2 regions of the Brevibacillus sp. FSL K6-6036 genome follow, and region 2 is predicted to be linked to the other one. Evidence: riboswitches for the same ligand, from Rfam matches in the RefSeq annotation. Region 2 holds a riboswitch; the other holds the start of a gene.
The links. A riboswitch is a leader RNA that binds a small molecule or an ion and turns the genes downstream of it on or off. The one in region 2 is predicted to bind S-adenosylmethionine.
Positions count from the first base shown of each region.

Region 1: it holds a riboswitch for S-adenosylmethionine, as region 2 does, so the genes downstream of both, NST37_RS02265 (sugar ABC transporter substrate-binding protein) here and NST37_RS18210 (pyridoxal phosphate-dependent aminotransferase) in region 2, are expected to answer to the same signal.

Region 1 is NZ_CP150173.1:391,266-407,241, forward strand. Features, by position in the region: gene NST37_RS02225 (hypothetical protein) at 1-209, opposite strand, end outside; gene NST37_RS02230 (DUF192 domain-containing protein) at 227-571, opposite strand; gene NST37_RS02235 (AAA family ATPase) at 694-3,534, shown strand; gene NST37_RS02240 (hypothetical protein) at 3,521-3,958, shown strand; gene NST37_RS02245 (hypothetical protein) at 3,982-4,566, shown strand; gene NST37_RS02250 (WG repeat-containing protein) at 4,578-5,786, shown strand; gene NST37_RS02255 (S-layer homology domain-containing protein) at 5,893-7,005, shown strand; gene NST37_RS02260 (phosphotransferase family protein) at 7,247-8,185, shown strand; SAM riboswitch class I at 8,251-8,372, shown strand; gene NST37_RS02265 (sugar ABC transporter substrate-binding protein) at 8,502-9,527, shown strand; gene NST37_RS02270 (sugar ABC transporter ATP-binding protein) at 9,604-11,088, shown strand; gene NST37_RS02275 (ABC transporter permease) at 11,090-12,085, shown strand; gene NST37_RS02280 (catalase) at 12,431-14,038, shown strand; gene NST37_RS02285 (ATP-binding protein) at 14,344-15,816, shown strand; gene NST37_RS02290 (tetratricopeptide repeat protein) at 15,840-15,976, shown strand, end outside.
Region 2 is NZ_CP150173.1:3,603,094-3,619,069, reverse strand. Features, by position in the region: gene NST37_RS18260 (SNF2 helicase associated domain-containing protein) at 1-1,659, opposite strand, end outside; gene NST37_RS18255 (DUF3892 domain-containing protein) at 1,794-2,123, opposite strand; gene acnA (aconitate hydratase AcnA) at 2,618-5,347, opposite strand; gene NST37_RS18245 (ABC transporter ATP-binding protein) at 5,707-7,470, shown strand; gene NST37_RS18240 (response regulator transcription factor) at 7,475-8,149, shown strand; gene NST37_RS18235 (HAMP domain-containing sensor histidine kinase) at 8,146-9,219, shown strand; gene NST37_RS18230 (ThiF family adenylyltransferase) at 9,255-10,280, opposite strand; gene moaD (molybdopterin converting factor subunit 1) at 10,287-10,994, opposite strand; gene moaC (cyclic pyranopterin monophosphate synthase MoaC) at 11,197-11,679, shown strand; gene NST37_RS18215 (MFS transporter) at 11,687-13,027, shown strand; SAM riboswitch class I at 13,321-13,433, shown strand; gene NST37_RS18210 (pyridoxal phosphate-dependent aminotransferase) at 13,539-14,714, shown strand; gene NST37_RS18205 (hypothetical protein) at 15,049-15,432, opposite strand; gene NST37_RS18200 (PLP-dependent aminotransferase family protein) at 15,594-15,976, shown strand, end outside.

The sequences.
Region 1 (15,976 bases), 1.9 Mb from region 2:
ACCGGCGTCATGATCAGCGGGCTGAACGCTTCCTTCAACTGCTGGGACTGTGCCCATCCTGTCAGCGCTTGCTCTGACCAAAAGAGAAGGGAAACGATCAGGAACAGGAAGGGAAACTGGCTGAGCCAGATCCGTTTCCCCGTTTTCAGACTATGGCCCAGAAGAACTGAAATGGGCTGAGGTTGGATATTCGATGGCTGAATGATCATGGTCACGATTCCTTTCGTTAGCTTGTAATTTCCAGTCGATCGCCTATTTCAGTCTGCGTGTTGCGGATCGTATGGGCAGGCAGTTCGATAACATAGGCCGCCCTTTTTATAAACGGAGTATACCGCCATGGTTGCAGCTCCTCCATGAGATGGACGATCTCGCCGTGTTGATCGACAAACAGACAGTCAATGGAAAAACGCATAAACCAGGTATGGACAGCCTTGCACGGGTTTATGATCAATGCCTGTCCCTCCGGGAGCGTGCTTCTCCCGAGCAAGCCGAGCATCCTTGTGACCGACGTGTCGGCACATTTGGCCTGCTGTGCGATCATTCTGTTTTTCGTTGCATTCCAAATCTTCATAAACGCCCCTCCGGGCTGGATATTTTGCCCAATCTGGCATTTGTTCTACATCATAACAATTCTGGATTTTTCTATCAAGCCCATTGAGACGAGGCGGGATGACGAAAGGAAACGATTCAGACATGGCATGGAAAAAGTGGATGCGCATTCTCTTTCCGGAGCTTCAACTGCTTGACCATATACGGGAGCGAGGGTTTTCGGGGAAAAAGGCAGAGCGTCAGCAACAGCCCGAAACATCGCCATTTCGGCAGAGCGGGATGGCCGGGCAAAGCCAATCGCTAGCCTCGTCTGCGGGAAAAGAGACCTTTGGCCCTTTGGCCAGCGGAAGAGAGGCAGTGGCAGATACCGTCCGGGGGTGGAACAAGCATGCCTGGGTCCGGTCCCGGGCCGAGCTGGAGGATCTTTTCCCGGCCATCATCGAAGAGGTTAACGGGCAAATCAACCGGCAGGAGCCGTTCGTCTACGAAGTGGCGATCGCCTACAAAAAAAGCTTTTTGCTTCGGGAAAGCGGAAAAGTCCAGCACAGGCTCCTGCTGGCCGGACCCGAAGGGACGGGCAAGCTGCGAACATTATCTTTGCTGCTCGATCAGTTTTGCCGAAAGCGGCTGTTGCCGTACGGCCACGTCACGACGGTCGATTTGGACAGATATGGTGAGCGGGAGGCACATACGCTGTTTCTCCTCGACTGTGCAAATGCCTTTCGGGACGGAATCGGGACGGTTTGCTTCAGAGGCATTGAGCGGGCTGGCCCGGAAATCGTCCAGTACGTTACGAAGCTGTTTGCAGATGGCTTGATCCGGACTCCGGAGGGGGGACAGATAGAGGCCTCCGACTACTTCCTGGTCCTCCATGTGGACCAGCCGTCTCCCAAAAGCGAAACAGCAGGAGCCGCTGAACAAATGGAGCGAAGGACGCTGGAGAAAATGATTTCGCCAGCCGTTCCGCAAGCCCTGGTAAAAAGTCTGGATACGTGCGCGTTCACTGCTGCCCCCGGCCTTGATACTCTGGCGAAGCTGCTGGGAGAAAGGTGTCTGGCGCAAGCAGAAAGGCTCGAAGCGGATATCCGGCTGACCCTTTCTTTTGAAGAGTCCGTTTTTCAAGAGCTCGCCAAACAGGTAGAACAGACAAAACGGTACGAGAAGGCGATTGAGGAATGGGTCACACATGTATTTACCCCGCAATTGCTGGACTGGAGAGCGAGAGGAGTGCTTCGTTCCGATCAGGAGGCGCTGGTGGCTTTCCGGGAGGGAGAGCTCGTTCTCGTCAGCGGAGCGGTCAGCTTGCCGCTGCCGGGTTTGGCGAGAGGGCAGGAGCAGGAGCTTTCAGAAGCTTTGCTGGAGCTGGAGCAGTTGACCGGATTGGACGCCGTTAAGAAATTCGTTCGAGAATGCCTGGATGTCGTGACGGCTGAAAAAAAGCGAAGCCTGACAGGCCAAACGAAGCTTCCCATGTCGATGCACATGGTGTTCTCAGGCAATCCGGGTACGGGAAAAACAACCGTAGCCAGGCTCGTGGCCCGCATCTGGAAAAGCATGGGGCTGCTGTCGGGCGGTCAGTTGGTCGAGGTGACCAGACAGGATCTCGTAGGCGAGTATATCGGCTCCACAGCCGCCAAAACCGCAGAAAGGATAAAGGAGGCGATTGGCGGCGTGCTGTTTATTGATGAGGCATACACACTGTCCCGGGACCCTGCCGATCTGTACGGCCGGGAAGCCATCGATACACTGGTCAAAGCGATGGAGGACCACCGGGACCAGATGATCGTTATCCTGGCCGGCTATACACGGGAGATGGACGCCTTTCTGAAAGTGAATCCCGGTCTTCGCTCCCGCTTTCCGCTGCAGATCGAATTCCCCGACTACACGCCGGAAGAGATGGCGGAGCTTCTGGAGAGAATGGTAATCGTCCGCGGGTACGAAATCCATCCCGATGCCCGTCAGCATTTGCTCGGAATGATTGAAGGCAAGCAGGTACGGGGCCGAAGCGATACCGGAAACGGGCGTCTGGTTCGCAACCTGTTTGAGGAAGCTGTGAGGAGGCAATCAGCTCGTCTGGCCCAGTTGGAAGCGGGGGCGGAAGAGTGGAGGTGGCTGCGAGCTGAAGACTGGGGCATCGGTGATAAGGAGTGCGGTACTGCAGAGAACATAATGGCCGAGCTGGAGGAGGAACTGGCTGCCGTCGTGGGATTGGAGCCGGTCAAATACATGGTCAGGTCTTTGGCGGCACAAATCCAGATCGCACAGCGGCGGAAAGCGGCCGGAATACCCGATGCGGCGGGACAGACGCTGCACATGATTTTCCAAGGGAATCCCGGAACAGGCAAGACGACGGTGGCCCGGATCATTGCGCGGCAGTTGTATCGATTGGGCGTAATCAAGCGGGATGAGCTGATTGAAACGGATCGCTCCGGGCTCGTCGCCGGTTATGTGGGGCAAACGGCACTCAAAACGCGGGAAGTCATCGAGCGTGCGCTGGGGGGTGTGCTCTTTATCGATGGAGCATACGCACTGGCGGGGGCCGAAGGTGACTTTGGCCGGGAAGCGATCGACACGCTGGTCAAGGCGATGGATGATTTTCGCGACAGTCTCGTCGTCATTCTGGCAGGCTACGGCGAGGATATGACCGGGTTTTTGGCAAGCAATCCCGGCTTGCGTTCACGGTTTCCGACGATCATTGAGTTTCCGGATTATACACCTGATGAATTGCTGCAAATCACCCGGCAATTGTTGGCGCAGCGAGGCTATGAGGCTTCTGCTGCGGCAGAGCGAGCCATACGGCAGCAGTTTGTTCAGACGCAAGGGGACAAGATGGCGGGGAACGGACGCTTTGTCAGGAATCTGTGTGAACGGGCAATACGCTCGCACGCCATGCGCCTGAGCCGAAACAAACACGCAACCATACAAGAGCTGGCCATGTTGGAAGAATGCGATGTGGTGGAGGAGGCTATCTATGAAAGCAGCTAAGGCGATGTTCGCGGTCTGTTTCTATCTGCTCCTGCTCCCCTGTGTACTGATCCTGGTCACCATGCCGCTGTTCTCTATCCTCGACATGATCGAGGTAGCCAAGTACGAGGCTCCCCGTCTGGGGTATCCCCTGATTGTGCTGGGAGTGATCGGCGGACTGTTGTTCGCATCCGTCCGGGTGGGAGCCTTGCGAACCTTGTACCGAAAATACCCGGTTTTGCTGCCTTTCCTGCATATCGCTTACTTTATGGCGATTGGAACATCTGCAGGTCTGGAAGTGATGAACCAGTGGGCAGACAGCTTGTTGTTTCCGAAGTGGCTGGCGATAGGAGGAGCGGTCGTGATTGTTCTGGTGACCCGGGTCTTCTTGTCTTACTGGTACTGCAAATATCCGATTAGTCTCACCGTGAGAAAGCAGGGGTGATGCAAGTGGAAGAGTCGCGCCGCATGTCAAGCAAGTCGGAGACGAGGGGAGATGCGCCTCGGTCATACGCTCCGGACAGCAGAAGCAAACCCGAGCCCCATGATGCGGTCCCCGGCGAAAAAGGAATCGGAAAATCATTTTTGCTGGCAACCATTTTGATTGCCGCGGCCGTCTTCTTTACGGGGGGACAACTGCCGGAGGGGGATGCCGCTCAGATCGTCAATAGCCGGGTCAGCACGTCCGTCGCAGCCGGTGAACAGTTGTTTGCCGAAGAGAATACGGCCGGTTTGGAAGCGAAGGATTTTGTCGTAGAGAGCCCTGCCGACGAAGCGGGGGAGGCAACCATGCTGATTTGGGATTTCAACGCCGAAGACGGAGATCAGATCGAGATCCTTGTCAATGGAAAGTCGGTATACCCCGTACTTACTTTGACGAATCAGCCGGCAGCGATCAGCGTTCCCGTCCCGAGCGTAGTGACGGTAAAAGGCCTAAAAGATGCCGGAGGAGGCATTTCGTACGCTGTGAAGCTTCCTCAGTCCGGTCTTGCTTACTTTAACGCCGTTTCTGTTCAAGGTGTAAATACCTATACGATAAACCTGAAGAATTAGGGGGTGCCACCATGTCCATACAATCGAATACCGGGGAGCCTACTACCCATTACATCAAAGTCGTACCGGCTGAATTGGAGCTGCATCCCGGTCAAACCGCACAGTTGAAGGCGTACCTCGTCTGGATGGATGGACGGGAGGAGGACATTACTGAGCAAGTACGCTGGAGCACAGATCAGCCACAGATTGGCACAGTAACCAAGGCAGGTGCTGTAACTGTAGGTGTGGTCGGAAACATGGTCGTCCTGGCCCAGTATGAGGGGCAGCGGACGGAAACGCACATCCAGGTGACGGCCGCCGCCGGACCAGTCAAAAAAAAGAAGAGCTGGGGCAATCGCAAAAGCCTGATCATCGGAGGAGCGATCGTGGCAGTCACGCTGATTATTAACGGCGTCGCACTGTCCCAGATGAGCGGCGGAAAAGGCGATTCGGCAAGTGCCCAGCCAGAACCCGCTCCGGCCAACCAGACCTCCGAGAGCAAAGAACTGCCAGCAGAGGAGACGGAGGAGCCCAATGGGTCCAGCCCCGCAAGTGACGGAGATAGAAAAGATATGCGCTCGTCCCTGTTTGGATTTGCCAAGGAAAAGGCAGTTGCAGCCATAGAGACAGCGTCCAGTCTCAGCGGGCAGGGGAAAGAGCTGATGCCATCTGTTCCCTCAATGCCGCAGCCAGAGCTGCCAGCGGAACAGGCGGTACAACCGCCAGCAGAAGCGGCAGCGACGCCCAGCCCGGCGGCGACAGCGGAGACTGCCGCAAAAGCCGCTCCTCCGACAGTCGCAAAAAAAGAAGCCGCCCCCAGACCGAAGAAAGAAAGCCCAAAAAAGCAAAGCACGCCGACTCCTAGCATACAGCCGCAACCACAACCAGCAAAGCCCAGTCAGGTTGCGGCAAAGCCCGCCCAGCCAAAGCCGCAGCCAAAAGCCGCACCAGCCCCTGTGCTTGTGCCGGTCCAGCAGAACGGGAAATGGGGCTATGTCAAACAGATCAATCCGTTTGACAAGGAGCTGGCGATTGCGTATCAATTCGACCATGCGACAAGCTTTTCCGAAGGGCTCGCTGTCGTGAAAAAGGGCGGGAAGTTCGGGTACATCAACGCCGAGGGAAGCCTCGTCATCGATTGCCAGTACGAGTACGCCACGCCTTTTAAAAATGGCGTCGCCACAGTCAAACAGAACGGGAAGCTGATCCAGATCGATAAAACAGGAGCAGTCCACAAGTAAACGGAAATCCGATAATCGCATGGTATTCCCGTCCGTCAGCATCAGCACGATCACTTACCTAGGGAAAATGTTGCCCGAAGCATTATTTGGAAAGGAGTACTGAGAAATGTACAAACGTTATCTTGCCTGGATCGTTATGTTCGGTCTGTTCGTCCAAAGCTTTTTTGTCCCCGGCGCTTCTGCGGCTCCCGCATACTATGAGGATATTCAGGGGCATTGGGCCCAAAAGGAAATCGAGGAACTGAGCGCACTGAATGTTTACCGCCTCAAGTACGGGTATTTTCATCCGGACAATCCGGTTACCAGGGGCGAAGCGCTGGCTTTGCTGAACCGGGTGCTGGAAGGCATCTATGGTCCCTTGGAAACAGCCAAGCCAAATACGCATGTGGATCAACGGTTCTCTTATAAACAGGAAACGGAACAACTCCTTGCCAATATGCGCGCCATGCTAGACATACAAACCGGATTTGTCAATTCCTTCGATCCGGGAGAAAGCATGCTGTACTACCTGCACTTATCCGAACGTGGAGGTATGAAGCAGCCACAGAAGAACAACATCGACTGGTGGCTGTCCTCCGATTATTTGCAAAAGCCGTTGACCAGAGAAGAAGCGAGCATGATCCTGTTCCATGTCCTGGCTCCTTACAAAATGCGGGCGACAACCCTCAAGCTGGATGAAGTGAAGCCTTACTATACGGGCTACTATCTGTGGAAGCACGATCCCAAATACGAGGATACGGCATCGCCCTATGCGGCAGCGATTTCCGAATTCTATCTCTTTAACGCAGACAAAAATTTTGACCCGAAAAAACAAATGACACGAGCGCAGTTTGCCATCGTCCTGAAACGCTTGCATGATCTTTGGAAACGCGATACGCCTCAGCAGTTCAAGGAAACGCAGCTTCGCCAGAAAAACATCGTCAACCTCTTCCTCACCGCCGCCAATCAGGCGTATGTCCAGAAGGACCCGTCGCGGATCGGGCAGTTTTTCAGCAAGGACGCCCAAGAGTCACTGGAAGAGATCGCTCCGCTCCCTCTGCATGATTACAGCGGCAGCCTGGTGGTCAGGAAAGATGACAGCAATCCGAAGCGATTGTGGGTGACAGGAAGCTATCAGCATACGCTGACAGGAAATTATCAGGTGGAATACTCTTTGGAACAGGAAGAATCAAGCCCGTATGGCTGGAAGATCGTAAGAGTAAATTACCAGCAGAAGTAGTTGGGAATTTGTAGGGGGATTGGTCAGGCGCTGGCTTTAGCAGTTGCAGTCCAGGTGAAAAATGCAATGGCTGCACATCCAACTAAAGCGATAAACAGCGATTGACCCGTAAAGCGAGCAAAAGAAGCGGACGGCCCATTCGAGAGCTGTCCGCTTTTCATTTTTCATCTTCTGCGGGAAACCGGGATGATTTGATCACGGGGATAGCGAATATTCCGGAAAAGGCAAAGGAGAGGTGCAAATGACAGAATCAACGGAAAGGGACTGCTTTCAAAGATTGGTTCAAAGGCTTGAACCCCAAAGCAAGCTGGTTCGCTCCTGGGAGTTGAAAGGCGGTGTCTCAGCGCAGGTGACGGCGCTTGAAATCGAGCAGCTTGACGGCAAAAGGAAAAAAATGGTTGTGCGCCGGCACGGTGCGGCAGACATTTCACAGAATCCCCATGTGGCAGCAGATGAATTCAAGCTGATGGAACTCCTGAAGTCTGTGGGGGTGGCCGCGCCAGTGCCATTTTTCCTGGATCAATCAGGCGAGATTTTTTCCACGCCGTACGTCGTGATTGAATACATCGAGGGAAAGACTGAGTTCACTCCTGCCGATGTGACCGACCACGTTTTCCAGCTAGCTGCGCAGCTTTCCAGGATTCATAGTGTGGACGTCTCGAAGCTGGATTTGTCCTTTTTGCCCAAACTGGAGAAGGCATGTACCGAGAAAATCGAAAAACGGCCGGCAATCACAGATGAATCGCTGGGTGAGGGACGCATTCGGGATGTTCTGGAGGCAGTTTGGCCATTTCCTTCGCGGAATCCATGCGTACTGCTGCATGGAGATTTTTGGCCAGGAAATGTAATGTGGAGGGACGGACAGCTTGCTGCAGTGATCGACTGGGAGGACGCGCAGCTCGGAGATCCGCTCGCGGATGTTGCCAACGCCAGACTGGAGATTCTGTGGGCATTCGGCATCGAGGCGATGCTTCGTTTTACCGGTCGCTATCAATCCTTGACGAAGTTCGATTTTACAGACCTGTCTTACTGGGATCTGTTCGCAGCTTTGCGCCCGGCTTCCAAAATATCCGACTGGGGACTCGATGCGTCTACGGAACAAAAGATGCGGGAGGAGCACAGTTGGTTTGTCGCCCAGGCATTTGAAAAGATAGGGACAGGGAAGGGGAAAAAATCCTAGTTGACAGGTTTGAAAGCAGCCATTATATTCTGTATATACAAAAGGTTTTGATATGAGAATATGAACTCTTATCCAGAGAAGGCTGAGGGACTGGCCCAATGAAGCCCGGCAACCTAGCGCAAAGGAACACGTTTCTTTTGAGCCAAGGTGCTAACTCCTACAGGTAGCGATACCTGACAGATGAGAGGCGAAAATCCGCTGATTTAAGCCTCTTTCATCTGGAAAGAGGCTTTTTTGATGGAGCAAATGGATGTCGATTCCGGTTCAAAACCGCAGAACAGCGTACCGTGTTACTTTAAAAAGGGGGTTTTCCGATATGAAAAAGAAGTTTAGTTTGATTGGATCGCTTATCCTTTCTGTGTCTCTTTTGCTGACAGCTTGCGGCGGGGGCAACAGCGCGTCTTCCGGAAACGGCGGAGCGGGTGGCGGCTCCGGCGAGAAAGCAAAACGGATCGCGCTCGTGATGCGGCAAAACGTAGGCACATTCTCGGCTCAGTACATTGCCGGCGTCAAAGCCGAAGTAGAAAAGAACGGCGGAGAGCTGACTGTTTTCAACGCAGATACCGATCTGTCCAAAATGGCTTCCAACCTGGATGCGGCGGTCAACCAGCGTTTCGACGGCATTCTGATTGACCACGGCACTGCAGAAGCACTGCAGCAAGGAGCAGAAAAGGCTGTGAAGCAAAACATCCCGCTCGTGCTGTTTGATACAGACATCAAGCTTCCCGGGGTTCCTGTAGTAGAGCAGGATGACCAGAAGCTGGCTGAGCTTAGCCTGGAGAAGCTGGCTGAAGATACCGGCGGCAAAGGAAACATCGTGAAAATTTGGGTGGCTGGCTTTGCACCGATGGAAAAACGCCAGATCACGTACGAAGCCTTTTTGAAGAAATATCCGGATATCAAGGAGGTTGCCGCTTTCGGCAGCGCCACCAACAACACCGCGCTGGATACGCAATCGCAGATGGAAGCCATTCTGAAGAAGTATCCAAACAAAGGAGATATTACAGCGGTCTGGGCTTCCTGGGATGAGTTCGCCAAAGGAGCGACCCGCGCCATTCAGCAAGCCGGCCGTACCGAGATCAAAGTATACTCGATCGATTTGAGCGACGAAGACCTGCAGCTCATGCAGGATCCCTCTACCTCGTGGGTAGCGACTGCAGCGGTAGACCCGGGCAACATCGGACGGATTCAAGCCCAAACCGTCTTCAAAAAAATCAACGGCGAGCAGGTGCCGGACAGCGTCAAACTGAATCCTGTGCTGGTCAAGCGAGACGATTTGCCGACGGACAAGAAAATCACGATGGGAGATCTCTCCCAGTACGTGAAAGAATGGGGCAAGTAATCCTGCATAGATGGTGTAGCGTAATCCCGTTGATCATCCATCAACGGGATTCTTCCTTAATAAGGGGGGACAGAAAATGACGACTTTGCAGATGAACGGCATCATGAAGCAGTTCTCTGGCGTACCCGCGCTCCGTTCCGTCGATTTCGAAGTGAAAGCGGGAGAAGTTCACGCTCTGCTCGGAGCCAACGGAGCGGGGAAGAGCACGCTGATGAAGATTTTGACGGGAGCCTATGTGGCGGACGGAGGCTCCATTGTGATTGATGGCAGGGAGGCCGCGATCCAGTCGCCGCAGGATGCCAAAGCGCTCGGGATTCAATGCGTCTATCAGGAAGTGGATACGGCGCTGATCCCGTACCTCAGTGTAGCGGAAAACATATTGCTCGATCGCCAAATCCAAGCAAAGGGCTTGATCAGCTGGCGCCGCTTGTATGAAGAGGCGGAAGCGATTCTCGCAAGGTTTGGCTTTTCCATTCCTGTGAAAAAGCAGGTGGAAGCCTGTACGCTGTCCGAAAAGCAGCTGATCCTGATCGCCCGGGCGACGGTACAGCAGGCCCGATTCATTATTTTTGACGAACCGACAGCTCCGCTCAGCAACACGGAAACAGAGCGGCTGTTTCAGATCATCGAGCAGTGCAAGCAAGCGGGGTTGGGCATTATCTACATCTCCCACCGGCTGCCGGAAATTTTTCAAATCTGCGACCGGATCACCGTCATGCGCGATGGACAACGGATCTCTACCAAAGAGACGGCGGACACAACGATGGACGAGGTCATCGCCGCGATGCTGGGCAAGACATTCTCCGAGGAGTTCCCGAAGACCCAGGTGCCGATCGGCGAGACCATCCTGGAAGTGAAAAACGCCAGAGGAGGCAAGGTTCGCCGAGCGGACCTGCATGTGCGCGAGGGAGAAATCGTCGGTGTCGTCGGCCTGGTTGGAGCAGGGAAGACGGAGCTGGCACGTCTGCTGTTCGGCGCGGATGAGTGGGAGGATGGCAAGCTGATTGTAAACGGCAGGGCTTTGCGGCTTCGCACGCCGAAAGAGGCAGTCCAGGCGGGGATCGTCCTCGTGCCGGAGGAGCGCCGCAAGGAAGGGATATTCGTAGAGGAGTCGGTCGCCCGCAATCTGTCGGTGGCTACCCTGGCCAAATGGTCGCCAAGGGGCTTTGTGAAGCAAAGACTGGAGTCGGAGCAAGCCGAGAAGATCGTCCGAAAACTGGGGGTAAAGACAGCGGGCATTCGTCAGCCTGTCGGCCACTTGAGCGGGGGAAACCAGCAGAAGGTCGCTATCGGAAAATGGCTGGATACGGATGCGCGCATCTTTATGTTCGACGAGCCGACGAAGGGTGTGGACATCGGGGCGAAAAGCGACATTTACCGCCTGATCGGCTCGCTCGCCGCGGAGAAAAAAGGCATCCTGTATTTTTCCTGCGAGTTTCCCGAGGTGCTGGGGATTGCGGACCGGATCCTCGTCATGTTCGAGGGACAAATCGTAAAAGAGCTGAGCCGGGAAGAAGCGACCCAGGAGTCAATCATGTATTACGCAAGCGGGGGTGAATAAGATGGAAGCAAAAAAATACAGCTTGTTTGATTTTGTCTACAAATACGGAACGGTTGCCGTGATCGCCATCGTCATCCTGCTTTTTAGCCTGACCAATCCTTATTTCTTTACCTATGCCAACATCACGGATATTTTGCGCTCCATCTCCATCGTCACATTTGTGGCCGTCGGTGTTACGTTTTCCTTGATTGTCGGCGGATTCGACCTGTCTGTCGGTTCGACCGTCTCCTTGACTACCGTTGTCTCCGCATCGATGATGGTCTGGTACGAACAAGGAGCGGTCGCGACATTGACGGTTCCGATCGTTCTGGCCGTTCTGGTGGGCTTGATCAACGCGCTGTTGGTCGTGAAGATTCGGATTCCCGACCTGTTGGCGACCTTGGCGATGCTGTACATCGTAAACGGCGTCCATATGACCTATTCAAAGGGCTACTCGATCTACGCCAATATGCCGATGGAGGACGGGACGACTGCTCCGGGCAAATTTCAGGAATGGTTTCTCTGGCTGGGGCAAGGCGAGATTCTCTCCGTACCGGTGCCTGTGCTGCTTACCTTTTTGCTGGTGGCGGTCACGCATATTTATTTGACCTATACGAGACAAGGGCGCATGCTTTATATGACCGGAGGGAATGTGGAAGCGGCACGGCTCTCCGGAATACCCGTGAACCGGTACCGGACGCTTGCTTACGTGCTCTCTGCCCTGTTTGCCGGACTCGGAGGGATGCTCTTGGCTGCGCGAATCGGAACCGGTCAGGTGAGCAGCGGAGGCTCCATGCTGATGGATGCGGTGGCCGCGGCGTTTGTCGGTTTCTCTGTATTTGGCGCAGGCAAGCCCAATGTATTCGGCACCTTCGTCGGGGCCATCCTGATCGGTGTCCTGCTGAACGGCATGACGATGCTGAATCTTCCTTATTATGCGTATGACATCATTAAAGGAATTGTCCTGGCGCTGGCATTGGCAGTCACGTACTATCAATTGCGCAGAAAGCGGGCGTAGGAAGGATTGGAGTCAATCCTTTGCTGACTTGGAAGCCAAATGAAAGTCGCTACATACAGGGCGCAGCAGAAGAAGCCAGTTTTCAGGCTCACTTTAGGCTGTGCCCTGTAGCGGTTTTGCCGACCAACATCTCCAGAGTGTTACACATTCGTATGTGGCATGAAATTCCCTCTCTAATGGTTTCGCAGACAATTTTTGCATAAAGCTACCCCCGCAGGAAGATATTACATATGTGCAACCAAAAAACGTGCAAGCAAGCTATTTGACTGAAAGCGGGGGAATGCAATGAGTGATGTTCATCAGGAACGAGGAGCGTCAGCGGAAGGAGAGAACGGGACCTCGGTAATGGGTGCCGGCGGCGTATACGACAAAAGAATGACTGCGGGGGAGGGCGAAGATTCTCTCACCAACCGGCAAGGACACCCCATTACGGACAATCAGAACATGAGGACGGTGGGCAGAAGAGGCCCCACGACACTGGAGAACTACGATTTTCTGGAAAAAATCACCCATTTTGACAGGGAACGCATTCCGGAGAGGGTCGTTCATGCGCGCGGGACAGGTGCCCATGGCTATTTTGAAGCGTACGGCAAAGTGGGAGACGAGCCTATAGCCAAGTACACCAGGGCCAAGCTGTTTCAGGAAGCGGGCAAGCGCACACCCGTGTTTGTCCGGTTTTCCACGGTCACCCACGGCATCCACTCGCCGGAGACATTGCGCGATCCGCGCGGCTTTGCCGTCAAATTCTATACGGAAGACGGCAACTGGGATCTGGTAGGCAACAACCTGAAAGTGTTTTTCATTCGGGATGCGATGAAGTTTCCGGACCTGATTCACGCGTTCAAACCGGACCCGGTGACCAATATTCAGGACCAGGAGCGCATCTTTGACTTCATCTCCAACACCCCGGAAGCCATGCATATGATTACGTTTCTTTTCTCTCCGTGGGGCATCCCGGCCAATTATCGCCAGATGCAGGGCTCGGGCGTCAATACGTACAAGTGGGTCAACAAAGAGGGCGAAGCCGTTCTGGTGAAGTACCATTGGCAGCCGCTTTCCCAAGGCATCAAGAACCTCACGCAAAAGGAAGCCCAAAAAATTCAGGCACAAAATTTCAACCACGCTACTCAGGACTTGTACGAAGCAATCGAGCGAGGCGAGTACCCGGAGTGGGAGCTCTGTGTCCAGATCATGAGCGATGACGAGCATCCGGAGCTTGATTTTGATCCATTGGACCCGACCAAGCTTTGGCCGGAGGAACAATTTCCGTTTCTCCCTGTAGGCAAAATGGTGTTGAACAAAAATCCGGAAAACTACTTTGCGGAGGTAGAGCAAGCATCCTTCGGGACGGGCGTACTGGTCGACGGACTGGATTTTTCCGATGACAAGCTGCTGCAGGGGCGGACGTTTTCCTACTCTGACACACAGCGTTATCGGGTAGGCGCCAATTATTTGCAGCTTCCGATCAACGCTCCGAAAAAACGCGTAGCCACCAATCAGGAAGGCGGTCAAATGCTCTACCATGTGGACAGGACCAATCCGCATATCAACTACGAGCCGTCCACGATTGGGGGACTGCGTGAGGTCGTGCAGGAAGAAAAGGACCACGAGCCGTACGTAGCGGGAAATGTGGTGCGGCAAAAAATTGACCGGACCAATGACTTCAAACAGGCCGGGGAGCGTTACCGGATGTTCGAGGACTGGGAGCGGGACGATCTGATCGAAAATCTGGTAAACGCCTTGCGCGTCTGCAGGAAGGAAATTCAGGACAAGATGATCGAGATGCTAACAAAATGCGATCCCGATTACGGTCGTCGCGTCCGGGAGGGTCTGGAGCAGGCCGGCAGCAAGGATTCGGGAAAATTGGGGACGGGCGGTCCGATCGGCACAGAAAACGCTGGAGCAGCAGTGAAGGAAGCCGAAAGAAAAGGGCATCAGGCTGATCCCTATTAAGGATGGAAAGGCCGTTTCGCACGAGAGCGTGACGGCCTTTTTATATTGTTTATCAATAATGGAAGTATTTGTATCGGGTGTTTGTAATAGCCAAGACATCAAAACAGAACAGGGAATGGTAAGAAAGTCCCGTTTTCGCTGCTTCTTTTGCCCGAATACCCACATAAAATAAAGAAAAGGACAACCCGCAGAAATCGTCACAATCCACCATGTTTCTTGAAGTTTTTTACATTTGATGTAGAATGATGAGAGGTTGCAAACGAATATCCGAAACTGGATGCACGCGTCAAGATAGAAGACCATGGATGAATGGCGGTGAACACGCTTTGGAAAAAATACAATGGCTGCGTCAAATGGCGGCAAAGCATCCCGAAGACGCCCAAACGCACTTCTGGTTAGGAAAGGAACTGGCCGAAAACGGTTTGTGGCTGGAAGCGATCAGTTCATATTCTGCAGGACTCACATATTGCGAGAATGAGGAATTGCGCAATGACTTTATTCGGGAGCTGTCACTGGCCACACAACAGCTGCAGCAACAGGCAACGGGCAGTGCTGCTGCCCCGGCTGTCCAGAAGAACTCCTCCGCCGCCTCGGCTACAGGGATGAGCAATGTCGCGCCTCTGGCCAAAGGGATGGAAACAGAAAACATCGGAGAGAAAAACGAGGCTCCCCCCCAAGAAACAGATCATAAAAGAGATGGCCGCAACCATTCGCTGCAAAATGATTTCGGGGAAGACGATGAGAAATACGATGAAGCCGATGACGACAACAGCGATTACGAGGATGACCGTTATGCTGGCAGCCAGGGAACTGGAGCGGGCAGACAAAACCACTCCTACAAAGTAAAGAACCATCCGGGCCTAAAAATTATCGATGGCGGCCAACGGGAGAAAAAAGAGGAACTGCCAACGTTAAACAAGGTCACGTTTGAGGATGTGGCAGGCCTGCATGAATTGAAGAAAACGATTCGCTTGCGGATAATAAGCCCGTTTTTCAATCAAGGCCTGTTCTCCAAGTTCCGCAAAAAAGTGGGCGGCGGCGTATTGCTGTACGGCCCTCCCGGTTGCGGGAAAACGTTCGTGGCGAGAGCGACTGCAGGAGAATGCAAAGCCACCTTCGTCCCGGTGCACATCACCGATATTCTGGACCCGTATATCGGAGTGAGCGAGCAGAATCTGAAAGCCATGTTTGACAAGGCGCGTCACCATAAACCGAGCATTATGTTTTTTGATGAGATCGATACGATCGGCTACAATCGTTCAAAATCTTCATCCAATTACATGCGGGGCGTGATCGATACCTTTTTGTCGGAAATGGAAGGCATTGATACCAGCACCGATCAGGTTTTGATCATTGGAGCTACCAATCTCCCTTGGGATGTAGACAATGCACTGAAGCGGCCGGGGCGGTTTGACCGGTTGATTTTTGTTGCGCCGCCAGATTTGGAAGCGCGTGAGCAAATGTTCACGCTGAAGCTGCACGGACGATTTGCCAAAGGAATCGATCCCCATTGGCTGGCCAAGCACACGGAGTTCTTTTCCGGGGCTGACATTGAAAATGTGTGTGAGCGGGCAGCGGAGCTTGTTCTGGAGGAAATCTTGGAGACCGGCGTGGAGCGCCCGATCATGATGAAGGATTTGGAGACGGTTTTGAGCGAGGTGAAGCCGACCACCCTGGACTGGCTGCGCACGGCGAAGAACTATGTCAAATATTCCAACCACAGCGGGCTTTACAACGATATAGAGGCGTATTTGCGCAAGTTTGGCAGACAGATTTAATTTTCACCCAGGAGTTGAGAGAGATGGAAGAAAGGATACAAAACGATTCCGAAGAGCTAGTGGAAAGACTGGTAGACAGCATCGAGTACCATTTTGACAATGACAATTATGAGACGGTGATCGCGGAGGCCAAGGAGCTGCTCGCGGTGGAACCTGACCA
Region 2 (15,976 bases):
GATCCCGTCTATATCAAACTTGAATTCCAGCCAGTCGGTTCGTTCATCCAGATTCACCGTTACCTTTGGCGGAGTGTACCCGGTATGCAGTCTTGTTTTCACGGCAGAGGTGGCGTATACCGTCAGCAGCTTCTCCAGCTCGGGAACGACGTGGTACAGAAATTCGTACTGAGCGTCCTCATCCTCCATGAAATAGCCGCTCTCCGTCCTGATAAAAGGGGATTGCTCCATCAGCTCCAGGATTCGCCGCTCCTGCTCTCCGTCCCGCATGAGGATGCGTTCGGCGCCGCGATGCTGCCCGTCTCCCTCCAACGGATTGATCACAATGTCGCCGTATTGAAACTCCAGACCGGCGAGCAGTCGATCCTTTACCCGGTCCAAATACAGCTTGGCTTTCAGTTGTGTTTGGATGATGCGCTCAGAGACGGAGCGGGCGATGCTGACGCTGCCGAGCTTCATCAATCCGGGTGCGACCGTAACCATGAATGGCTCCATCTGTCCTGCCGGAATCAGGATTTGCCGCTTGCGGGAAGCCTCAAGCATTTGTTTCAGCTCCGCCAGTCGCTTGCACTGGTCGGCTGGCAGCTTGATCAGCTTCCCTTCGGAAAGAACGACTCCGTACGATTCCATCACGGTGATTAAATCCAAGCCCTGGACGTCCAGTTGAAAGCTTTCCGAGTCGGCCTGGTCGAACGCAAAGCAAAGCGGGATCAGCTCATCGGAGATGTGGACTCCTGCGAATGCTTGCTCTTTGTCCATCACCTGCACGTTCGGGGCGGACGTGAGCAGGGGAAGAAGCGACTCCCACATGAAAGGGGGAATGAACAGCATTCGTTCGCCGCTTTTGTTCCTCGTTTGCAGGAGGTACGCGCTCACGGTTTCGCGGTACAGCTTTTCGTTGTGAAAAATGTGAATCAGCTGTCTGATGACGGCATCGTCTTCTTTTTGAAAACGGTGAAGCTCAGGGTCGTAGGTGAAGTGCTTGGAAAAGACGAACGGTTCTCTGCGCTCGATACACTCGAGGAACTCCTTTATTTTCTGGACGACGTACAGCCGTTTTGGCCCGACCTTGAGCTCGATGCCGAACATCTGCTTGCGGTAGCCGTACAGGACAGGCTTCAGAGTGAAAGACACATCGAGGGCTGTCCGGGTATCAAAGAGCGGCCGCACATGATTCGGGCGGGTCGGTTTTTCGCCGAACAGTCCCAGAACGCGGTTGGTCAGCTGTACATCTCCCGCAGAAATCCCGGAGGAGGGCTGGGTGGCAGAGAAGCGGGGTTCCCGCTCTCCGGAAGTCCCCGAATACGGATTTGCCAAGGCTTCTGATCGCCGTCCGGCCCCTTGCGAGTAGCGATTCATGAGCTCGTTTTTCTCCATATCCTCGATGCCGTGCAGGACGGCGGCAATGTGCTGGCAGAACTGATCATAGGAACCGAGCGAGGGACAGGTGCATTCCGCCTCTACGTTCCCGCCCGGATGAAACTCGACAGCGACCTTGTAGCTGCTGCCTGTTCCTTTGACCGTGGCTTCATAGACGGAAGCTTCGGGATCGTATTGCGTAAAAGTTACTTTTCTGGCCCGGTAATACGCTTTTCCTCTGTCGGAAGAGATCCGGCCGCACAAAGACGTGATGATCCCTTTAGTCAAATGAAAGCCCATGGATTTAATCCTTCCTCGATAAAATAGTCCTGTCTCTTATGATAACACACAAGAGAGCCCCTCTGGACTGAGTACCGGTATCGATACTGAGCCAGAGGGGCGAGTGGGGGATCAGGCGTATGTTTGTCCAGGGTTTAAAACGTAGGCAGGTTGTCCAGATTGTTCTCCTTGATTCCGTCCGGCTCGCTCCGCAAAATGTCACGGCCGTATTTGTGGAAGACGTCGACATGGGCAAGCTGACCTGCCTTTGCCTCCTGCAGGGCTGTCACATAGTCCAGCTCCCGTCCCGTATTTGTCTTGAAAGCGATCAGATCGCCGTCGTCATTTTTGCGGACGGCAACGATGCTCTCCTTTCCATCGGCGGATAGCGGCGCTCCTGTCCCACCGCCATTCTCCTGCCGGGCCTGCCGCTCGCCCTCTGCCTTGTAAGCGGCGTAAATCTGTTCAAAATCTCGTTGGTCCATTGCGCAGTCCCTCCTTTTTTATAGGGTGCCTTGCCAGGGAAGGAAGATACATTCGTTTTGCGCTAGAAAAAGAGATCGTGTATGAAGCTGATCAAAAAAATGAAAAAAACAATGCTCGAAATGATGCGAGTCATGTCGACCCGAAATTGTGAAGGCTCATAATCGCGCTTAGACAAAGCAGTGCGAGGATACAGAGCGGTAAGCCCTGTGATCGCTAAAAAGAAGAGGTAAAACAAGAAATCGAAAATAGACCCCATGGATAAAATCACCACCCGTTACTGGTCATTTACGGATTGGCTCGGGAGACGGTTTCACAGTCCATGAGTGACATTCTATCAAAGGGTGCGGTTTGTAAAAAAGGCAAATATTGCAGCAGCAGCCGTTAGCTCGCGCAGGATGGGGAAGCCGGTTGCACAAAAAAACAGGCAGAACACCGTCTAAGACGATGTCTGCCTGCTATGGGTGGGTGCTGTAATGGAAATATTGGGTAAAGCTTATGCGTTTACCGGTTTGCCTTCGTCGAGAAGCTGACGCAGAACGGTTTGCAGAATACCGCCGTTGCGATAGTAGTCTACGTCAACCATGCTGTCGAGGCGTACGATTACGTCGAATTCGAAGCTGCTGCCGTCTTGGCGAGTCGCTTTCACTTTGACGCGTTGGCCAGGCTGAACATTGTCAGAGAGGCCGAGGATGTCAAAGGTTTCGCTGCCATCGATGCCGAGAGACTTCCAGCTTTGACCGTCTGCGAATTGCAGCGGCAGTACGCCCATGCCTACCAGGTTGGCGCGGTGGATGCGCTCGAAGCTTTCTGCGATAACAGCCTTGATGCCGAGCAGGAAGGTGCCTTTTGCCGCCCAGTCGCGGGAAGACCCTGTACCGTACTCTTTACCGGCCAGAACAACCAGTGGAGTACCGTCTGCTTGATATTTCATGCACGCATCGTAGATGGACATGACTTCGCCCGTCGGCAGGTATTTGGTTACCCCGCCCTCGGTGCCAGGTGCCACTTGGTTGCGGATACGGATGTTGGCAAACGTACCGCGCATCATGACATCGTGGCTTCCGCGACGAGCGCCGTAGGAGTTGAAGTCTTTGCGTTCTACGCCGTTTTCTTGCAGATAGCGGCCAGCCGGGCTGGTCGGCGAGATGTTTCCGGCAGGGGAGATGTGGTCAGTTGTGACAGAATCACCGAACAGCGCGATGGTGCGTGCTTTCAGTACTTCGTCGATGTGACCTGCGTCTCCAGCCAGGTTTTTGAAGAATGGAGGCTCCTGGATGTAGGTGGATTTTTCATCCCACTCGTACAGATCGCCTGTCGGAGCGTCGATTTTGTTCCACTCTTCGTTCTGTGTGAATACTTTTGCGTATTGCGCACGGAACAGCTCCGGATTCATCGCTTTGCCCATTGCTTCGTTGAGCTCTTGCGGAGTTGGCCAGATGTCTTTCAGGTAAACGGGTTGACCGTCGTTGCCGATGCCGATCGGATCTTTGGTCAGGTCGATGTTCACGTTGCCAGCCAGCGCGTATGCGATAACGAGCGGAGGAGAAGCGAGGTAGTTCGCTTTCACCTGGGCGTGAATACGGCCTTCAAAGTTGCGGTTACCGGACAGGACAGCCGCTACAGTCAGATCGTTGTCAGCGATTGCCTTGCTGGTTTCTTCCGGCAGCGGACCGGAGTTACCGATACAAGTGGTGCAGCCGTAGCCGACGACGTTGAAGCCGATGGCGTTCAGAGAGTCGATCAGACCAGCGTCGATCAGGTATTGGGTAACGACACGGGAACCTGGAGCCAGGGAGCTCTTCACGAACGGAGGCTTTTTCAGGCCTTTTTCAACCGCTTTCTTCGCCAGAATACCTGCGCCCAGCATAACGCTCGGGTTGGAGGTGTTGGTACAAGAAGTGATTGCCGCGATAACGACGGAGCCTGTTTTCAGGGTCGCAGTTTCACCGGTCGGATAGGTTACTTGCGCTTCAGCAGCGATTTTCTCTTCGGACAGACCGAAGCCGCCTTTTTCGATTGGCGTACGCAGGCTTTCGTTGAAGGATTCCTTCATGGAAGTCAGCTCTACGCGGTCTTGCGGGCGCTTCGGACCAGCCAGGCTCGGTACGACGGTGGACAGATCCAGTTCCAGTGTTTCGGAGAAGACAGGATCTGGCGTGTCGTCTGTACGGAACAGGCCTTGTGCTTTGGTGTAGGTTTCCACCAGGTTGATCAAGGACTCTTCACGGCCGGTTTGACGCAGGTAGTTGAGCGTTTCCGCGTCTACCGGGAAGAAGCCCATGGTCGCGCCGTATTCAGGAGCCATGTTGGCAACCGTAGCGCGGTCAGCCAGCGAGATGTTGGACAGGCCAGGACCGTAGAACTCTACGAATTTGCCGACAACGCCTTTTTTGCGCAGCATTTGTGTTACAGTCAGTGCCAGGTCGGTAGCGGTAGAGCCTTCTTTGAGGGTACCGGTCAGCTTGAAGCCGACGACCTCTGGCGTTACGAAATAAAGCGGTTGGCCGAGCATTCCTGCTTCTGCCTCGATACCGCCAACGCCCCAGCCGAGTACGCCCAGACCGTTGATCATGGTGGTGTGGGAGTCGGTACCTACGAGGGAGTCAGGGAAAGCGACGAGCTCGCCGTTTACTTCGCGGGTAGCGATTACCGATGCGAGGTACTCCAGGTTTACCTGGTGAACGATACCGGTCGCAGGAGGAACCGCACGGAAATTGTCAAAAGCGGTTTGAGCCCAGCGCAGGAAGCGGTAGCGCTCCTGGTTGCGTTCAAATTCCAGCTTCATGTTGTTATCGAGAGCTTTGTCGTTTCCGAAATCGTCAACCATGACGGAGTGGTCGATAACGAGATCAACCGGTACGAGCGGGTTGATGCGCTTCGGATCTCCACCGGCGCGCTTCATGGCGATGCGCATAGCGGCGAGGTCTACGACAGCAGGAACACCAGTAAAGTCTTGCAGGACAATACGGGCAGGCATGAGCGGCACTTCTTGATTGCCGTCGCGTCCTTTTGTCCAGTTTGCCAGTTGTTGTACGTGTTCTTTGGTAATGGCGCGGCCGTCAAACTGACGAACTGCCGCCTCCAACAGGACTTTGATCGAGAATGGCAGCTTGGAGATCTCGCCGATTCCTTGTTCTTCCAGGCCTTGCAGGCGGTAGTATGCGTACGCTTTATCGCCCACTTGCAGGGAAGACTTCACGTTGTAAGCATCGTGTGTAGCCAATGTGCATAACCTCCCTAATTATTTCGGGGTTTCATCTGGTGAAACATAGTTTCGTTTCTTCATTACGAACCTATTATACTCGATTTGTTTCCCCGCTTCTACCCCAAATTTCATCCTTTATACACAAAATCACTCGGAAAAAACACGATGCCGCTTTGACGGTAGAGCTAGGAAAAATAACCAGACTCCATGTATTATCCCGTTTACATTCCGTTTACATTCATGCGGTATCGTTTCTCCATGCATAAAACCGGATGGGAAGTGAAACGAACGGGAAAATCGCCGCATTGCCAAAGAAATGGTGCAAGGGTGTTGGGGGAATCAAGCGGAAAGCTTTAGGAGAGGAGAAATCATTATTTATGGAACAGACACATACGCAAACGAAGACAAAAACAGGAAACTGGCGCTCTTTTTACGAGCTGATCAAACAGACCAACCCGTCCAAGCTGAAGTTGGGCGTGGCCTTGTTCATGAGCATCGCCACGACGCTTGTCAGTCTGGTGATCCCGCTGTTTACGCGAAATCTTGTGGACAGCTTTACGCTCGCTTCGATCACCACCGGACAGATTGTGCTGCTGGCCGTGGCCTTCATCGCCCAGGCCATCGCAGGAGGGCTGACCATCTATCTTTTGAATCACGTGGGGCAAAGCATCGTCGCCGCTCTCCGGGACAGGCTGTGGAAAAAGCTGCTCGTCCTGCCCGTAAGCTATTATGACAACCACCGGACCGGGGAAACGATCAGCCGGATGACGAATGATACCGGAGTCGTAAAAGGGCTGATCACGGATCACCTGTCCAGCTTTTTCACCGGGATCATCTCCATCATCGGTTCGGTAGCGACGCTTCTCTACCTCGACTGGCAGATGACGCTGACGATGCTGATTGCCGTTCCGCTGTCACTGCTCATTTTGGTCCCGCTGGGGCGGCAGATGTACAAAATATCGAAGGGACTGCAAGACGAGACCGCCAGCTTCACCACCATCATGAATCAGGTGCTGTCGGAAATCCGTCTCGTCAAGGCATCCAATGCCGAGCCGCACGAGTACCAAAGCGGCAAGCGGGGAATAGAGAACCTGTTCCGTTTCGGATTAAAGGAAGGCAGAGTACAGGCGCTGATCGGTCCGCTCATTTCGTTTGTCCTGATGGTGCTTTTGGTCGTCATCATGGGATATGGAGGAATGCGCGTTTCCACGGGCGCTTTGACGGCAGGAGAGCTTGTCGCGTTTATTCTTTATCTGGTTCAAATCATCATGCCGCTCGGGCAGTTCACCCAGTTCTTTACCCAGCTGCAAAAAGCGATGGGTGCGACAGAGCGGATCATCTCCACGCTGGAAGCCGATGAAGAAGACCACGCTTCGGGACGGCCGCTGGAGGATGCGGGGCTGCCGATCCATATCGACCGGGTGACGTTTGCCTACGAAAACGGGGAGACCATTCTCGACGATGTAAGCTTTCGGGTCGAGCCGGGGAAAGTGACGGCGATCGTCGGACCGAGCGGCAGCGGGAAGACGACTTTGTTCTCCCTGATCGAAAGGTATTATCAGCCGACTGGCGGAACGATCCGGCTCGGCGACAGCCCGATCAGCGACTATACGCTGTCGTCGTGGCGGAGCAAAATCGGTTACGTGTCCCAGGAAAGCCCGTTGATAGCAGGGACCATCCGGGATAACATCTGCTACGGAATCTCGCGTCCTGTCAGCGAGCAGGAGTTGAGGCAAGCTGCTTCGATGGCATACGCCGATCAATTCATCGACGAGCTGCCGGAAGGATATGACACACAGGTCGGCGAAAGAGGCATGAAGCTGTCGGGCGGACAGCGTCAGCGCATCGGCATCGCCCGGGCGCTGCTGCGCAACCCGCAAATTCTGATGCTGGACGAAGCGACCTCCAGTCTGGACAGCAAATCCGAGATCATCGTGCAGCAGGCGCTCAACAATTTGATGAAGGGACGCACGACACTCGTCATCGCCCATCGCCTGTCTACGGTCGTAGATGCCGATCAGATTGTCTTTCTGGAAAAAGGAAGGATTACCGGAAAAGGAACGCACGAAGAGCTGCTTGAAACACATGCGATGTACCGCGAATTTGCCACGCAGCAGCTGCGAATGAAACAGGAGGTGTAGGCAAATGGCCAAACTGCTGGTTGTCGATGACGATCCGCATATTCGCGAACTGGTCAGGGTCTTTTTGCAAAACGAAGGCTTCGATATCCTGGAGGCAGCCGACGGTCAGGAAGCCATGGCTATCATGGAGACGGATCAGGCGGATCTGGTTATCCTCGACATCATGATGCCCCGTATGGATGGATGGGAGCTATGCCGCGAGCTCAGGAAGCATTACGACATCCCGCTGCTCATGCTGACAGCCAAGGGAGAGACTGCGCAAAAAATCAAAGGCTTCGAGCTGGGAACGGACGACTACCTCGTCAAGCCGTTCGAACCGGCGGAGCTCGTTGTTCGCGTCAAGGCGCTGTTAAAGCGGTACCGGATCGCAGCCTCGCACACGGTACAGGCCGGTTCGCTGCAATTGAACCGGAAGACATTTGAAATCGGGATGGGCGGCCAAAAGCTGACGATTCCTCCCAAAGAGTTCGAGCTGCTGTTCAAGCTGGCCAGCTATCCGGGGCAGACCATCTCCCGCGAGCAGCTGATCGAGCAGATTTGGGGCTTTGACTTCGAGGGCAATGAGCGAACCGTCGATGTGCACATCAACCGCCTGCGGGAACGCTTTCCCGAGTCGGAGTGCGGCTTTCAGATTCGAACCGTTCGGGGGCTCGGGTACCGACTGGAGATCAGGCCATGAGCGTTCATCCGCACAGGAAGGTGATATGGCTCAGAGTCCTTGGCGTCATCGGCTTTGTCATCTACATCAATCTTTGCTGGTCTGCTGCGTATTGGATTACGCAAGGCCTGTACCCGAAAATCGGGATCGAGCCTTCCGAGTTTGTCAGGGGACTGGTCAACTCCTTTTTGGGCTTTCTCATCTTTTTTTGCTCTATGTTTCTTCTTTCACGGCTTGTCAGGCCGCGGCATGTGGAGCTTTTCCAACTGCTGATCGACGCATTGAAACGGATCGCCAAAGGGGATTTCAGCGTCAAGCTCGATATCAAAACGGAGCACCAGTGGGGGCAGCTCGTCGAGAACATCAACCATATGGCGGAGCAGCTGAACGAAATGGAGCAGATGCGCCAGGAGTTCATCTCCAACGTCTCTCACGAAATCCAATCTCCGCTGACCTCGATCAGCGGCTTCGCCCGCGCCTTGCGAAGCGAGCATCTCACCCGCGAGGAACAGCTCCATTATCTGGATATTATTGAAACGGAAAGCAAGCGCCTGTCAAAGCTGAGCGACAATCTGCTGAAGCTCACATCGCTGGAAGCGAGGCAGCATCCGATGGAGCGGAAGCGCTACCGTCTCGACGACCAGCTTCGGAGCATCATCCTGGCATGTGAGCCGCAGTGGCTGGAGAAAGGCATCGAGCTGGACGCAGAGCTGGAAAAAGTGGAGCTCGTCGCGGACGAGGACATGATGAGCCAGGTTTGGACCAACCTGCTCGGCAACAGCATCAAATTTACTCCCCCGGGCGGTACGATCAGCGTCCGTGCCCAGAGAATAGGGGGAGAGGTGGTCGTGCAGATTTCCGATACCGGCATCGGCATTTCAAGGGAGGATCAGGAGCGGATATTCGAGCGGTTTTTCAAGGCGGACAGATCGCGGAATCGGGCCGTTGGGGGCAGCGGACTTGGCCTTTCCATCGTAAAAAAGATTGTCGATTTGCATCAGGGAAAGATTGCCGTACAGAGCCGGCCAGGCGAAGGAACAACCTTTATCATCACATTCGCGGAGGACAAGAAAGTCCCCTCTCTTCCTTAAAAAGAAGGGGACTTTTTGCAATGCTCGCCGTGCGCTCAAGCTCCGATATACCTGGCATGGAGAGTGCGGGCCAGACTGACGTCATCCGTTCCTTGCACGAGCACCCGCCCGTCTGGAAAGACGACCAGCGTGTGCGGGTCTACGTGGAAGCGCAGGAGAAACTTGTTGCGTTCCACCTGGCCCAGCGGGGAAAGCCGTTCAGCGACCACATCCAGATCAAGCGACATATTGCTGGCAGGGGAGATTTGCACCGTATCCCGGCCGCACAGGGAGACGGCTTGGCCCTCTTGCGAATCCGGCTGCAAAAAGGAGAACTGCCGCTGGCCGCATGTCGGACAGTCATCGCGACGCCCGTTCGCCACCTTGATCTGGTGGTGGCGATTGTTCCACAAGTCGAAATGCTCCAGATTGGGGTTTAGCGCATCGGTGTCCCCGACCAGGATTTTGAGCGCTTCTGTCGCCTGATAAGAGGCCACGATGTGAATGATCGGGCCAATTACCCCGGCCGTATCGCAGGTCGCCATTTCACCCGGATTGGGCGGCTCCGGAAAGAGACACCGCAGGCAAGGCGTCACGCCCGGGCGAATGGAGGCAAACGTGCCGGTCGCGCTGACCGCTCCGCCGTACACCCAGGGAATGCCGTGTTTGACACAGACGTCGTTTACGAGATAGCGCACCTGGAAGTTGTCGGTGGCATCCAGCACGAGATCGACATCGGCGAGCAGAGACTCCGCATTGTAGGCGGTCAAGTCAGCCACGACAGGCTCGATCGCGACTTCGGAATTGATCCGCGTCAGCTTGGCGTGGGCTGCGATGGCCTTGGGCAAATGCTGCCGGGCATCGTCCTCGTCGTAGAGCATTTGCCGCTGGAGGTTGCTCGGTTCCACAAAATCGCGGTCGATGAGCCGGACAAAACCGACGCCTGCGCGAACCATGTGATTGGCGGACACCGTACCCAGCGCTCCCATGCCGACAATCGCTACACGGCTTTGCGACAGCCGCTCTTGTCCCGCGCGGCCGATAGGAGGAAACAGGATTTGACGGGAATAACGCGTATTCACGGTAGGTTAGCTCCTTTCCACGTCATCCGGAAGCGCTGTCGGGTTCCAAGGTCCTTGCTGATGGCCCTTCCACTCGCTGCCGTCCTCCCAGATTTCCTTCTTCCAGATCGGTACGATCTGCTTCAACCGCTCGATCGCGTATTCGCCAGCCTCGAAAGCCGCTTTTCGATGCGGCGTCGCTACGGCAGCGACCACCGCGATCTCCTCGATGGCAAGCTCGCCGATCCGGTGATGCATCGCCAGCTTCGTACCCGGCCACCGCTCTTCAACCTCGGACGCGATCTGCTTCATTTTTTCCACTGCCATTGGCTCGTAGGCTTCATAGGCAAGCAATACGGTACGCTGGCCGTGCGTGAACTCCCGGACGGTTCCGACAAAAGCGAGGACAGCGCCGGCATGCGGATTGGACACGAGCTTGACCAGTTTGTCAGCGCTCAGCGGTTCGGTCGTGATGGCAAAACGAGGGTCCTGACCGCCGCTCACAGGTGGCAATATGGCGATTTCGTCTCCGGCCCGGATGGCCGTATCCGGCTTGGCATACTCTTGATTGACGGAGATAAAGCAGCTGCCGAGCAGGGAGGACAGCGCAGGGTATTGGCTGGATGCGGCTTGCAGCAGGTCCTGTACGGTTGCTCCCTCCGGCAGTGTCAGTTGTATCGTTCGCTCGCCGGCCAGCTCGGCCAAACCGGCAAATAAAAGGACAGATATTTGCATGTAGCACTCCTCGTTTCCCAAGGGTTATTTATAGGAAGGAAAAGCTTCTCTCTACTTGTGACGATAACATAATTGCGCCTAACTGCCAAATCCGAGAGCGACTTCTTGCAGATTCCCGATTGATTTTCTACAGTGCTGAATGTAAGGTTAGATTATCGAAAAAGAAGGGCATTCCCAGGCGGAAAGCAAATGGGAGGAAGAAATGAACGACGAATTAACGCATTTTAACGATCAACAACGGGCCAAAATGGTGGACGTCTCCGAAAAAGAGGTAACCAAGCGGGTAGCGGTGGCTGTCAGCAAAATCACGATGAAGCCGGAAACGCTGCTGCGCATTCGCGAGGGGCAGATTGCCAAGGGGGATGTATTGGCTGTCGCACAGGTAGCCGGAGTAATGGCTGCGAAAAAGACGTGGGAGATCATCCCGATGTGTCATCCGCTGCCGCTGACGGGCATTGACATCCGCTTTTCGTATGCGGACAAAGCGACATTGGATATCGAGGCAACCGTCAAAACGACCGGCAAGACCGGCGTGGAGATGGAGGCACTGACAGCCGCAAGCGCAGCCGCGCTCACCGTTTATGACATGTGCAAGGCCATGGACAAGGAAATGGTAATCGGGCCGACGTATCTCCAGAGCAAAACCGGCGGGAAAAGCGGAGATTTTTATCGGAGCGAGGCGTAAACATCAGATGAGTCGACTATGGAATTCCTATCCGCGCAGCATCCGGCTTCTGGCCGTTGCTGCCGTTATTCATTCTACGGGCATGGCCTGTATCTGGCCGCTGGTGACGATCTACATCCACGATTTTCTCGGGAAGCCGCTCACCGTAGCGGGTGTTCTTTTGATGCTGAATCAGGGAGCGTACCTGATCGGCAGTCTGACAGGCGGGGTTCTCTTTGACCGCTGGGGGAAAATGCGCACAGTATACGCCGCGACAGCGGGAGCGGTAGCCGTAGCTGTGGCACTGGGCTTCACAACCAGCTTTCATACGTATACGGTCTTGCTGCTTTTGAACGGATTTTTCTCCGGCATCATGTTTCCTGTGCTCAATGCCCTGATCGGCCTCTTGTGGCCTGACGGCGGCCGCAAGGGCTTGAATACGGTTTATGTGGCACTCAATATCGGGGTAGCGATCGGTTCCGCCTCGGCGGGAATGCTGGCGAGCATTTCCTTTGCCTGGACTTTCTTTGGAAATGCGGCGCTGCAGCTGGCAGTTCTGTTTCTCTTTATCTTTTTGAGCCGCACGGTCGATCTTGAGCGCGGTCAGGAAAAAGAAGGCCGGCTCGTGGCAGCGTCGGCGAAGCACACAGAGGAAGGTGAGGGGGCACAGCTGCCTGCCGCGGGATTGGCGGAGAAGGCCGGCGGATCAAAAGGGGCCGCGGCGGCAATGGCGACGGATGCCGCTCAAGCTGCCGGTCGCCCGATGGCATGGCTAGCGCTCGGTCTGTTGTCGGCAGGGTTGTTGGTCTGCTGGATTATTTACTCGCAGTGGACGACTGTGCTGTCGGCGTATATGCAGTCGCTGGGCATCACGCTCAGGGAGTACAGCCTGCTGTGGACGCTGAATGGTGCTTTGATCCTGTTCGGGCAGCCGTTTATCTCCTGGGTGATCAGGCACTTCGCCCGTACGCTGAAAGCGCAGTTGCTGTTAGGCGCCTACGTCTTTTCGCTCTCCATGCTGATCTTGTCCCAGACGACGGTGTACGCCGGTTTTTTCGTGGCCATGTTTGTCATTACACTGGGTGAAATGCTGGTGTGGCCTGCCGTCCCGACCATCGCTGCCGAGTTGTCTCCACCGGGACGTGAAGGGTTCATTCAAGGCCTCATCGGGGGCGTAGGCTCAGGAGGACGCATGGTCGGCCCGCTGATGGGCGCCGTGATCTTTGAAGCGCTCGGAGCAAATGGGATGGTCTACTTCATGGCTGCTTTGGCTTTGGTCGCTGTCGCTTGCTTTACCGTGTACACGTCCTTTGTAAAGCGTCCTGAGATGAAGGCAGCTCTGCCTGCTCCGGAGAAGCTCGGGTCATGACAAGCAATGCTTGGACGGATACTCGTAGCTGTCAGGCGAAGACCAGCAGGCTTTCAGCCGAGGCCGCTCAGGCTGTCAGTCGAGGCCCCTCAGCCTGTCAGTGAGGCTCCTCAGTTTGTCAGTTGAGGACCGCCAGGCTGACAGTTGAGGACTGCCAGGCTGTCTAACGAGGCCCTGCAGGCTGCCGGGCCAGCAACAGCAAAGCAGCCCGGGCCATGGTTCGGGATATTGTATTGACACTCCCAACCTGCTCAAGTAGTATAGTAGACATTCAAAGTAAATAGGTTGCTGTTAACTTATCCAGAGAGGTGGAGGGACTGGCCCGATGAAGCCCGGCAGCGGATCTTGCAGGATATTCTGCAGATGCTGTGCCAATTCCAGCAGGAGCGATCCTGACAGATAAGAACGTGGAGACGCACGATCCGCCCCTTTTTCTGTTCAGGAAAAGGGGCTTTTTGCATGCCTGCTTCGATGTCTGGATTATTTTTGCGAAAGAAAGGATAGAAAGCCAATGCGCATCCAACCATCTGCCATGGTGGACCGACTGCCGACGCAGTTTTTTGCCACGCTGGTAGCGAAAACAAACAAGGCCATCGCGGCCGGACATGACATTATCAATCTTGGACAGGGCAATCCCGATCTCCCGACACCGCAGCATATCGTGGAAGAGCTGAGCGAGCAGGCCAAGCGCCCTGTCCATCACAAATACCCGCCGTTCAGCGGCAGGCTGGAGCTGAAGCAGGCCGTCGCCCACTGGTACAAGGAAGAGTTCGGCGTGGAGCTGGACGCGGAGGAAGAGGTAGCCATCCTGTTTGGCAGCAAGACAGGTCTGGTTGAGATTTGTCAGGTGCTGCTGAACCCCGGGGACGTCGCTTTGGTGCCCGATCCAGGTTATCCGGATTACTGGTCCGGCGTGGCTGTAGCTGACGGCCGCATGGTCATGATGCCGCTCAAGGCTGAAAACGCGTTTCTTCCGGATTACGGCCAGTTGAAGCCGGAAGATTTGGAAAAAGCCAAGCTGATGTTCCTCAATTACCCGAACAATCCGACGGCGGTCAACGCTCCGGTGGAATTTTTTGAAGAGACCATCCGCTTCGCCCGCAAGCACGAGATCGTCGTCTGCCATGATTTCGCCTATGGTGCGATCAGCTTTGACGGCAAAAAGCCGGTCAGCTTCATGCAGGTGCCGGGGGCAAAAGAAGTAGGAGTGGAGTTTTACACCCTGTCGAAAACGTACAACATGGCCGGCTGGCGCGTCGGGGCTATGGTCGGAAACAAGGAGCTCGTACGGCTGGTCAATTTGATTCAGGACCATTACTTTGTCAGTCTCTTCGGCGCTGTGCAGATGGCGGCGGCAAAAGCGATGACCGGCTCGCAGCAATGCGTACATGATCTCGTCTCCGTCTACCAAAGCAGGCGGGATGTGCTGTTCGCCGAGCTCCACCGGATCGGTTGGCAGGCCAAGCCTTCAGAGGGCTCGTTTTTCAGCTGGCTGCCTGTTCCCGAAGGGTTTACATCGGTCGAGTTTTCCGATTTGCTGCTGGAAAAGGCTCATGTGGTGGTTGCGCCTGGCGTCGGTTTTGGACCGACGGGCGAGGGGTATGTGCGCGCGGCGCTTCTTTCCAGCGAAGAAAGGCTGGCGGAGGCAGTGCGAAGGATTGAGAAGCTGGGGCTGTTTGCTCGGTAAGCTTGTTGGCGGGCTTCGGGTTATCTTGCTCCTTGTCCAGGGGCCGCGGTGGGGAGAAGCCTGGAAACAGGCTTCTCCTGCGATTCGGGGTGGCACAACAGGCTGAATCAAGCAGGATACTCACGGATAAAGCAGGCTTGATTCGAAATGATACTCACGGATGCCAAAACATAATGACGGCAATCTTTTCAAGAAAGACAGCCTTATTTTTCGTGAATAGCGGAAGCCATACTTGCAACATAAAGCATGGCTTCCCAAGCAAAAGGCCCGGAGCTATGATCGCTCAGGGCCTTTATGATGGCTTGATGGAATCAGGTGATACCCCAGGCCAGCTTTATGGACTAGGAGGGATCGGCGGTTGCCAGTTCAAGTCTATGTACCGTGTTTCGATGGTTTGCAAAGCGAGCTTCAGCTTTTGCGGAGGCTGCTCCATTCCTTTGACAATCAGGGTTTGGACCAATACGACTCCCTTGTCTGAATTCTCCATATACGTCTTGGCAAAATCGGTCCGAACGTCGAAACGCTTGCCGTTTTCGTCATACAGATTCCAGTAAGGGAAGCTCTCCAGTTTTCCCAAGCCCTTCAACTCGATTATCCAGACGGGCTCGAATTTGCCTACAAAAACCCGTCCCACCGTACTTTTGCTTTTTCTCCTGTTTCTTACCTCTACAGCCCGGTTTACCACCAAAAGAAAAGCAGGAAACATCTGCACAAGCATCGATACCCCCAACCAAAGTAGTCGCGAGTAAAATCCGACGATTTCGACCGAGCCATCGCTCGACATAGCTAAAACCTATTCCGCCGATAGATTTGTGAGATTGGACTTATGACGGCCGCAGTGATAAAACAGGTATAAGCGAAATCTAGGGGGAACCGAACATGGAATATTCATTTTCCAAATCAACCAGCGCACTCAGCTCCTCGGCCGTGCGCGAAATCCTGAAGCTGACACAGGGCAATCAAGTATTGTCTTTGGCAGGCGGCCTGCCGGCAGAGGATTCTTTTCCAATCGAAGAAATGAGAGAAGCCTTCAATCGCGCTCTGGATCACGGAGCAAAATCGCTGCAATACGGCTTGACTGACGGGTACATTCCGCTTCGGGAATGGGTTTCGTCCCGCATGAAACAAAAGCATATGAATGTTGGCGTAGAAAACATGCTGATCACTACCGGCTCCCAGCAGGCCGTCGACTTGCTCTGCCGTGTCTATCTGGACGAAGGCGACGTCGTGCTGGTAGAAAATCCAACGTATCTCGCGGCCGT